2 regions of the Roseiflexus sp. genome follow, and region 2 is predicted to be linked to the other one. Evidence: riboswitches for the same ligand, from Rfam matches in the RefSeq annotation. Region 2 holds a riboswitch; the other holds the start of a gene.

What was found. A riboswitch is a leader RNA that binds a small molecule or an ion and turns the genes downstream of it on or off. The one in region 2 is predicted to bind S-adenosylmethionine.
Region 1: it holds a riboswitch for S-adenosylmethionine, as region 2 does, so the genes downstream of both, AC3EA7_RS00420 (methionine synthase) here and AC3EA7_RS17165 (O-acetylhomoserine aminocarboxypropyltransferase/cysteine synthase family protein) in region 2, are expected to answer to the same signal.

Annotation. Positions count from the first base shown of each region.
Region 1 covers NZ_JBYNRX010000003.1:66,145-71,503, forward strand. Annotated here, with positions in the region: gene AC3EA7_RS00395 (metal-dependent transcriptional regulator) at 1-218, shown strand, start outside; gene AC3EA7_RS00400 (TM0106 family RecB-like putative nuclease) at 255-1,775, shown strand; gene AC3EA7_RS00405 (hypothetical protein) at 1,708-2,175, opposite strand; gene AC3EA7_RS00410 (DUF983 domain-containing protein) at 2,179-2,508, opposite strand; tRNA gene AC3EA7_RS00415 (tRNA-Val) at 2,678-2,754, opposite strand; SAM riboswitch class I at 2,998-3,134, shown strand; gene AC3EA7_RS00420 (methionine synthase) at 3,264-5,359, shown strand, end outside.
Region 2 covers NZ_JBYNRX010000090.1:15,005-20,363, forward strand. Annotated here, with positions in the region: gene AC3EA7_RS17150 (anti-sigma factor) at 1-77, opposite strand, end outside; gene AC3EA7_RS17155 (RNA polymerase sigma factor) at 94-696, opposite strand; gene metX (homoserine O-acetyltransferase MetX) at 984-2,129, opposite strand; gene AC3EA7_RS17165 (O-acetylhomoserine aminocarboxypropyltransferase/cysteine synthase family protein) at 2,231-3,517, opposite strand; SAM riboswitch class I at 3,740-3,920, opposite strand; gene AC3EA7_RS17170 (zinc-ribbon domain containing protein) at 4,161-4,547, shown strand; gene dhaR (dihydroxyacetone kinase operon transcriptional regulator DhaR) at 4,924-5,359, shown strand, end outside.

The DNA.
Region 1 (5,359 bases), on a different contig from region 2:
GCGATGGCGCAGTACTGCTGCATGTGAACGATCATCAGGTGGCGCTCGCATCTTCCCTCGCCGGTCGCATTACCCTTGCCGTTGGCTCGGCGGCGCACACGGCACGACACGCCGCATGGCGACGGTGCAGCGCTTTCTGGTCGTGCGTGCGTGGTGAAACCCCTACGTGCCCGATAGACGCCGATGAGTCCGAAGTTGCAACCCCTGGCAGGAGATAACCTACGGACGGGCGCCCACGGTTCACCGATCTTTCATTGCTCGACGCCGCCGACCTGGCGTGGTTGGTGCGGTGTGAGCGCCGCATCTGGCTCGACCGGCGCGGCGGTCAACCACCACAGACTGCGCCTACCGCCGATGCCCGGGCGCGCATTGCACTGCGTGCCAACCACAAATACAGAGTCATCTCCGCCATCGAGAATGTCGAAGATCTCTCCGCATTCACATGGGACGAACGGGTGACACGGACATACCATGCGATGCAACGGGGCGCGGCAGCAATCGCTGGCGCCGCGTTCGAAGCGCCAATTGGCGATCGCCTGTTGCGCGGCGCTCCCGATCTTCTCCAACGGCGGACAACCGCCTTATCAGGCGGATGGACATACGAGCCGGTCGCCATTGTGCTGCATACCCGTCCCGCCCGTTGGGATCGGCTCCTGCTCGACTCGTGGCGCTGGCTTGTCAGGCAAGCGCGCGGAGATGCGATCGATCCGCCGGGTGAACTATGGCTCGGCGCAAATGGTCATGCTCCAGCATTGATCAAGCGTCAGTCGGCGCCGCTCGCCGGATTCACTGCCCACGTGCGCCGCGCCGCTGCGATTGCCAATGGAGAAGCCCCGGTCATCTGGTTCGACAGTGACCATTGTCCATTCTGTCCATGGCGCACGGCGTGCGATGCCACGGCGCGCGAAACCCGCGACATCGCCCTGCTTCCTGGACTGAGCCAGCGGCAGGGGAGCGCCCTGCGGCGGCGCGGCATCCACCGGATGGATCAGGTTGTGACGCTCGATCCCGCGATCCTGGCGGCGCTGCCGGAACGCTCACCTGCGTCAGGCGCGCGTCTCCGGCGCCAGGCGCAGGCATTGCTCGCCGATCAACCGGCGCCGGTCAGCGCCGCCCTTCCGACACTTCCCGACGTCCGGCTCTTTCTCGATATTGAGAGCGACCCACAGACGCGTGAGCCGTGGGCATTCGGGCTTGCCAGCGCGCCGGGAGATCGCTTCGTGATCGTGGTGGAACCGTTGTTTGCCGGCAAGAACGCGCGGATCGACGGCGTTCCCGTTCTATGGGTGCGGAATGCTGAGGAAGGATGGCAGCACGTGCTCGACACAGCGCATATCGTTGGCGGCGCGCTGGCGCACTGGGGCGAAGCCGAGCGCCTGATGCTGACACAGAGCGCTGATCCGCAAACACGCCAGAACCTTGCGCCGTTCATGATCGATGCCCAACGCGAATTGAACCGGCGTGTCGCACTGCCCGTTCCCCGTTTGAGCGATCAGCGCGGCGGCGGGCTGAAAGCCATTGCGCGCTGGCTGGGGTGGACGTGGCCCCCTGGCGCCGATCACTGGACACTGGCATGGGAAGCATACCGGCAATGGCAGGGGCAACCATCGCTGTTCGACATACTGGCGCCGGCTATCGCCTATCTGACGGCTGATGTCGAGGCGCTGGCAGCAGTCTGGCGCTGGCTCGAAGCCTTCGTAGCGTCGGTCAACGCAACCGACGCGCCTCAAGATTGGCGTGCAGATCGAGATACTGCAACCAACCACGAATGCTGAGCGGACCGAGTTGATTATGCCTCACCAGGGTGGATTCAGCGCGGGGATCGGCGGCGCAGCGCCGCGCCAGTTGCACTGTTTCGTCACGCGTGTTGAGGAAGACATCGATCAGTTCGGCGAGGCTTAAGTCCACCGGTGGCTGATACCCGTCCATCTCATCGTTGATGAACGGCTCGCCGAGCGCAACGCGCATTCGGCGCTGCCCCCAGCGCTCCAATCCGATGATATGCCTGAGTTGCCGGCAATTGGCAGGCGTATCGGCGCTGGCGACCATGCGTTCCTTGAGTTTTGCTCCCGATGCCGCAAGCGTATCAGCCCAATCGGCAGTAGAGCGCCCCTTTGCCGGACGCTCCACCGCCAGACGCACGATCACATCGCGCAGATGTTCGTAAAGAGCCATTGATTAATCTTCCCGTATCGAGCCGGTCAGATACAGAATGCCTGCCCACAACGCGCGCGCATACCGGTAGAACCAGATAGCGAACGCCACCGAGACAAGCGTCAGCGCGACAATCAAAGGCCAGACCGGCATATCGGTAAAAAACGCCAGCGCTGCACCGCTGACCGCAACCGACGAGGTAGCCACCGTATTGATCGCCATCCCGCCGCTGAACTCACCGGCGCCACGCTCGAACACAATGCCGCACACCGGGCAGCGTACATTCATCGTGAACCGCGAACGAAACATGCGCCCGCGCTGGCATGCCGGGCAGGTCAGCAGAAGACTGGACAACAAGACGCGCAACACTCGCATCATGGCTGTGAAGGAGGGGATGTCAGGGGGTGAGGGTTAAGTTCATTGATCTCATTGCTCCAATCCCTGATCCCTAATCTCTAACCCGCAAACAAAAAGAGAATTGGAACTGAGACGAAATGCTCAATTCTCAATTCTCATGTGACACTGGTGGGCGATACTGGACTTGAACCAGTGACCTCCACGATGTCAACGTGGCGCTCTAACCAACTGAGCTAACCGCCCTTCTGCGAGATATATGGTAGCACTCCAGACGGGGGATGTCAAGCGATGGACGAATGACTTCACTGCACAAAGCGGTAACCACGAAACCACGAAGGTCACCAGGGGACACGAAGGACATGCGCTTCATGGTTCTTCCCCTTCGTGCGCTTCGGGTCCCTGGTGGTGAAGCCGGTGTGCAGTGGACTTATGAATCAATTGACATTGACGCACTTTTCTTCGCTATGCTATACTACCACATAAAGATGCTCATCCAGAGGAGTGGAGGGACCGGCCCGATGAAGCTCCGCCAACCCGTAACCGCCGGATCGAGCAGGTCAAACGATCGCACGATCCCCGGCTATAGGGTGGCAACTTCGGCAGCGCAGGCTGGAAGATGAGTGGTGATGAGGCTTCCGGGAACCTCGCGCAGGTGCGTGAGGTTTTTCATTAGCAACCCCTGCCACATCCAGCCGGATGCGATTCCTGATCGAGACAGGACCTGTCATCAAGCCAAATTGCGAGGTGTTTCCTTGACGAAGAGACCCACATACCTCGAAGCCCTGCGCGAGCGTGTTCTGATCTACGACGGCGCCATGGGCACCAGCATCGATACATTCGATCTGACGCCTGCCGATTATGGCGGCGAGCGCACCTTCGGCGCGCGCGATTATCTGGTCATCACCCGCCCCGACGTGATCGAGCAGATTCATGCCTCCTTTCTGGAATCGGGCGCGGATGTGCTCGAAACCTGCACCTTCCAGTCGACACGCCCGCGCCTGGAAGAATGGGGACTTGCCGGGCAGACGCACGCCATTAATGTCGCGGCTGCGCGCCTGGCGCGGCGCGTCGCCGACGCATTCGAGGCGCGCGACGGCAGGCCGCGCTACGTGGCCGGTTCGATGGGTCCTACCGGCAAACTTCCTTCGTCTGACGACCCGGCGCTTTCTGATATTACGTTCGATCAGTTGTCTGATATTTTCTACGAGCAGGCAACGGCGCTGATCGAAGGCGGCGTCGATGTGCTGCTGGTCGAAACGAGCGTCGATATTCTCGAAGTGAAAGCGGCGCTCGACGGCATTCGCCGCGCCAAAGCCGCACTCAATCGCCCGGATGTCGCGGTGCAGGCGCAGGTGTTCCTCGATCTCTCCGGCAAGATGCTCCTCGGCACGGAGGTTCCCGCAATCATTGCCACCCTCGAAGCGATGCCGGTCGATGTGATCGGCCTGAATTGTTCTACCGGTCCTGAGCATATGCGCGAGGCGATCCGGTATCTGACGCGGCACTCGCGTAAGCCGATCTCGTGTATCCCCAACGCCGGTCTGCCAATCGAGGTCAACGGCGAGACGGTCTACCCGATGGAACCAGAACCATTCGCGCGCATCCTGGGTGAGTACGTCCACGATTATGGCGTGGCGGTCGTCGGCGGGTGCTGTGGCACGCGCCCGGCGCATATTCGCCGGTTGCGCGAGGTGGTTGGCGTCGTTCCGCCGAAAGTCCGCGACATCGAGTACATTCCGAGCGCTTCATCAGGAGTGCGCGCGGCTGCACTGCAGCAGGAAGGCACGCTGACCATCATCGGCGAACGGGTCAATACGCTCGGTTCACGCAAGGTCAAACGCCTGCTGCTGAACGAGGATTACGACGGCGTGCTCGAAGTGGCGCGCGAACAGGTCGACTCGGGCGCGCATCTGCTCGATGTGTGCGTGGCAATGACCGAACGCTCTGATGAGCGCGAGATGATGGTCAAACTGGTCAAAAAGCTGACGATGAACGTCGAATTGCCGCTGGTGATCGACACGACCGAAGCCGATGTGCTCGAAGCGGCGCTGGCGATCTACCCCGGTCGCGCGGTGGTCAACTCGGTGTCGCTCGAAGGCGGGCGCGGCGATAAGATCGACCGCACGCTGCCGCTGGTGGCGCGCTATGGCGCGGCAACCATCGCTATGACGATCGATGAGGAAGGGATGGCGCACACCGCTGAACGCAAACTGGCGATCGCAAAACGCATTGCACAGATTGCGCAGGACGAGTATGGCGTGCCGGCTGAAGCGCTGATCTTCGATGTGCTGACCTTCCCGATCACCACCGGTCAATCAGAACTGCGCCGCGCCGCCATCGAAACCATTGAAGGCATTCGCCTGGTGAAGCAACACATCCCTGGATGCTTCACGACTCTCGGCGTCAGCAACCTGAGTTTTGGCGTCGCGCCGCATGCCCGCGCCACGCTCAATTCGGTGTTTCTCAAGCACGCCGTCGATGCCGGTCTCGATACGGCGATTATCAATCCGGCGCACGTCACACCGTATGCCGAGATCCCGCCGGAGCAGATCAAAGTCTGTGAGGACCTGATCTTCGACCGCGACGATCAGGCGCTGGCGCGCTTCATTCAGTTCTTCGAGGAGCACACGGCGGATGCAAAAGCCGAACGCGCCGACCCGACCGCGGGGATGACCGCTGCGCAACGCATCCACTGGAAGATCGTCCATCGCAAGAAGGAAGGCATCGAGGCGGACATCGACCAGGTGATCGCCGAGCGGATTTGTGAAGCGGAGACGCACGCCGGCGGCAGCAATGGCGTTGTTGATCCTGCCCAACGCTCGCGTGAGTCGCTCTTCGCATCGCCCTT
Region 2 (5,359 bases):
GCTTCGTCGGCATCAAGCACGCCCAGAACAAAAGCAGGGATGAGTTCTATAATCTCGTCGCAGTTCGGCAATGTCATTAAGGCGCTCGTTCATTCAATCGTGCAGATCGTCGGCCCCAATCTTCTGGTTGTGCAACAAGTCACGCATTTTTTGCAGAGCAAGCCTGGTGCGCGTTTTGACGGTGCCAATGGGGCTATTCAGGCGCTGAGCGATTTCGCTTTGCGAGAGTCCGCCAAAATACGCCAGTTCCAGCACTTCGCGCTGCTCGGACGGGATCTGCGCCAGCGCCTCAAGAATGATGCGTCGGCGCTCACGCTCGATAGCCGCGTCTGCAACATCACCCTGCAAATCTGGCTGTTCAAGCATTGCCTGCTCTTTGTGCTCGCTCTGAACGGTTGCCGGGCGTGCGCGCTGGCGACGCAATTCATCGATGCACAGGTTATGGGCAATGCCAAAGATCCACCCGGCGACCTGTCCGCGCCCGACCGTGAACGATGTACTTCGCCGCCAGACGCGCCAGAATGTTTCCTGGACGATGTCCTCAGCCAGTTCGGTATTGCCGAGCATGCGGAGCGCCGTGGCATACACGATGCGCGCATATCGATCATACAGGTGCTCGAGTGCGCTGCTATCGCGATGCGCAACACGTGTGATCAACACCTCGTCATTCAGCGCAGACGAGTCAGCGGCTGGCATCCTGACCTGACTCATCGCACTGCCCCGCAGTGTTGCACTGTTTCTTGCATAATCATACGGTTAATCTTTACAACCGGATGTCCGCCCTATTATAGCAAAAGCACAACCCTGCCATGTCGCTGTTATGGCAGGGTTGCGTCGGTTCTGTCAGGGCGCTCGCGCGCTGTCGGGGTCTGACGCGCGTGATGCTCATACGTCTGACTCCGAGGCGAAAGGAGCGTGCAGGCGACCAGTGGTTGTCCAGACCCGGCACAGCATTCGGAGCGCGTTGCTGCGTCGTTTGCCCATCATCGTGTGCTGGTCAGTTCATCCAGGAATGCGGTGATAATCGGCGATTGTTGATCAATATCGACAAGAAATGCGTCGTGACCGGCGAGTGAGTCGATTTCGACATGTTCAACCGGTTTCTGGACGCGGCGGAGCGCGTCGGCGATGGCGCGTGACTCCGCCGTTGGGTAGAGCCAGTCGCTGCTGTACGACAACACCAGGAAGCGTGACCAGGTACGGGCGAATGCCGCCTCCAGCGAACCATAGCGCGCCGGCAGATCCCAGTAGTCCATGGCTTTAGTGATGTAGAGATACGAATTGGCGTCGAAGCGTGCATTGAAACTGGCGCCCTGATGTTCGAGATAACTTTCGATGACAAATTCCTGTGCCATAGTGTACGACGGTCCGCCGCGCTGAAAGGCGCGTCCGAACTTGCGCTCCAGGGAAGGTTCGCTCAGATAGGTGATGTGTCCGATCATCCGTGCCGTCGCCAGACCATCGACCGGCGGCTCGTGACCGTAGTAGTCGCCGTTGCGCCAGCGTGGATCGGTCATAATGGCGCGCCGCCCGATGGCGTTCCACGCGACCGTTTGTGCCGATGAGCGCGCGGCTGTTGCCAGCAGAATGGCGCCGTGCACCCGTTCTGGATATGCTGTCGCCCATTCGAGCGCCTGGAAGCCGCCCATCGAACCGCCGACAACCGCGAGCAATTGATCGATCCCCAGGTGGTCAATCAGGCGTGTCTGGGCACGCACCATATCGCCGATAGTAATGACCGGGAAGCGCAAGCCATACGGTTTGCCGGTCGTCGGGTCGATGCTGGAAGGTCCGGTGCTTCCCTTGCATCCGCCGATGACATTCGAGCAGATGATGAAATAGCGGTCAGTATCGAAGGGACGCCCGGGACCAACCATTGCATCCCACCATCCCGGTTTGGGGTCAGTCGAACTGTGACGCCCGGCAACATGCGCATCGCCGGAGAGCGCGTGCAGGATGAGAATAGCATTATCGCGCGCCGGGCTGAGTTCGCCATAGGTCTCGAATGCCAGCGTCAGCGGCGCGAGGTGCGCGCCGCTCTCGAGCGGCAGCGGCTCAAGCCAGGTGGCGTAGCGCGTCTGAACGAGACCAACGCCAAGCGGTGCACGCTCTGTCGCACATGCAATCATAGGATGCCTTCCTGGTTCGATACACACATTTCCACGTTCGATATTCGACGCTTCCATCCCTCTGGTGGCGCCGTTGCATTGCAACGGCGCTGCTGCTTCTCTTATACCTGCGCCAGCGCCTGATCCAGATCGGCGATGATGTCGTCGATCGTTTCAATCCCTACCGACAGGCGCACAAAATCGTCGGTGACGCCGGTGAGTCGCTGTTCATCCGGCGTCAACTGGCTGTGGGTTGTGCTGGCGGGATGGATGGCGAGGCTTTTGGCATCGCCAATGTTTGCCAGGTGCGAGAAGAGACGCAGGCTATTGATGAACTTCGCCCCGGCTGCGCGCCCGCCTTTGATTCCGAAACCGAGAATGCCGCTCTGTCCTTTCGGCATATACTTCTGCGCCAGCGCATAACTGGGGTGATCGGGCAAACCGGGATACAGCACCCAATCCACCTTGCTGTGCTCCTTGAGGAACTGTGCCACTGCCAGTGCATTCTGGCTATGGCGCTCCATTCGCAGACCCAACGTCTCGATGCCCTGGAGCAGTAGGAAGGAGTTGAATGGGCTGAGGCATGCGCCGATGTCGCGCAGGAGTTGCACACGCACCTTCAGAATGTACGCCAGGTTGCCGAACGCCTGGGTGTAGACCAGCCCGTGGTAGGACGGATCAGGCGTGGTGAACTCCGGGTAGCGCCCGTTCGTCCAGTCGAATCGGCCGCTATCGACCAGCAGCCCGGCGATGCTGGTACCGTGCCCGCCAAGGTACTTCGTGCCGGAATGGATGATGATGTCGGCGCCCCACTCGAATGGACGGCACAGGTAGGGAGTCGCTGTCGTCGAGTCGACCATCACCGCCACACCGCGTTCGTGCGCAATAGCGGCAATGGTTTGAAGATCGACGATATCCAGGCGCGGGTTGCCGACCAGTTCGAGAAAGACCAGTTTCGTGCGGTCGTCGATTGCCTTGCGGAAGCCCTCGTGATCGCGTGCATCGACGAAGCGCGTTGTGATGCCGAGTTTAGTCAGCGTATGGCGAAAGAGATTATAGGTGCCGCCATACAGATCGCTCGACGACACGATGTTGTCGCCGGCGCCTGCCACATTCAAAATACCCAGCGTCTCCGCCGCCTGCCCTGATGCAAGCGCCAGCGCGCCAACGCCGCCTTCGAGCGCCGCGATGCGCTGCTCGAGCACGTCAGTCGTCGGGTTCATAATGCGGGTATAGATATTCCCGAATTCCTGCAACCCGAACAATCGTGCGGCGTGATCGGTGTCCTTGAACTGATACGAGGTCGTCTGATAGATTGGCACGGCGCGCGCGCCGGTGGCAGGGTCGGGTTGCTGGCCTGCGTGAAGCGCCAGCGTCTCGAAGCCGGTGAAGCGGATGTCGTTGCTCATGGGTATCCCGTCTCCTTCGTTACATTGAGTGTGCGATAGCATTTCCTGGCAACAGCAAAGCCAGGGCAGCGCACTGTATCTACAGTGCTATGACTGCCGTTCGCGCGAACAATCTCTCGTGCAGCGTGAGGGCGACAAATTTGCCCTCATCTGTACGATGAGGGCTTCTCTGTGAGCTTTGGGGGATACCGTCGTGTGGGCATCAACTCCCGCAGCGCACGCCTCTCATCTTCCAGATACACTCTGCCGGAATTGGCACCTTCCAGCCGAAAAAAGAAGTGTCAGATCACTCGCCAGGAGAGCGGCATCATAATTGATGCCTGTTGGCGCCTGCACTTCTTATCCCTGACCGGTGGTTGCCGAGGCTTCATCGGGCCGGTCCCTCCGCCTCTCTGGATAAGAGTTGCGCTTATTGACTTGTTATCGAGATAGTATACGACTCTGGCGGGATTGTCAAGTGGGATACGTCTGGCGCAAATCCTCGACGTATGCTATACTTGGTCATGTCTTTTCAAGGTTTGGTTTTTGCGGGCTGCTTCTGCACCTCCTGACTCCTGCAGGCGCGGTGTCTCCAGGCTCATTCCCCCCAAACCCCAAGGACTCGGTATCATACGGTTATCATCACACAAGGAGCAGGCAAGCGATGAGCTTTACAGACAAGACACTCACCTGTCGGGATTGTGGCGTGGATTTTGTGTTCACTTCCGGTGAGCAGGAGTTTTACGCCCAGAAGGGATTCGCCAACGAACCAACGCGCTGTCCATCGTGTCGGCAGCAGCGCAAAGCGTCGGGCGGCGGGCGCAGCTATGGCGGACGCGGCTACAGCGAACGCAATGAGTATGACCGACACGACAGTTATGGCAACGGGCGTGGCGGTTATGGCGGCGAACGCCAGATGCATACCACAACCTGCGCTGCCTGTGGCCGTGAGGCGCAGGTGCCGTTCGTTCCGCGCGGCGATAAGCCGGTCTACTGTTCGGATTGCTTCCAGGAGCAGCGTCGTAGCAGCAGTGGCCGCGGGCGCTGGTAAATCTTCGTCTCATAAGGGTGACGGTTGTGATATGACCGTCACCTTTGTTTTTCGCTCCGCACCTGTTTAGGCTTCTCCCGGGAGCGCGCACATCTCTCCTGTCAGTGACAGGACTTACACGGTGGTGCATTTTCTGGCTTCGCCAGAGCCTGTGGCAGCGTGGCGCTCCCAGTTAAGGCGGTGTGGTGCGGCGGCTTTGCCGCCGCAACGCACCGCAAAAGAAGGCAAGTACCGCTCTGCCGAAGGCAAAAAGAGCCGTCACGCGGCTCGTCGGTAAGGCGACTGCGTAACTCCTGTAAGATGAGCAGTATCGTTTCATCGCAGCGTCCATCCGTTGATCATGATCAAAGTCGATCACCTATGAGCGATGTGAGCCATGCAGCTAACCTCCGGTCCTGTCGATAGTGACCTGCTCTCTGCAATCTGGCAGCAGTTTGTCGCCACAGGCGAGCTCAACTCCGCACTCGACCCGATTGTAGCGATGTCCTGGCAGCGGTGCATCCTGCGCTGCAACCCGGACGCTGTCCGGGACCTTCCCTGCATATCCGGGACGGAACTTGCAGATCGTCGTTCCAAACTCGCAGATCTCATTGCGCTGGCGCGCCCCTTCATGGAAGACATCTACCAGTTCGTTGAAGGCGCTGGCTATGTCGTTGTGTTGCTCGATGCATCAGCCTGTGTGCTGGATGTCCTGGGCGATGTCGCCGCGCAGCGCCAGGCAGAGGCGTTGGGGTTGCGTCCCGGCGCTTACTGGAACGAGGGATACGCCGGCACAAATGCGTTTGGGCTTGCGTTGTATGAACGGTGTCCTA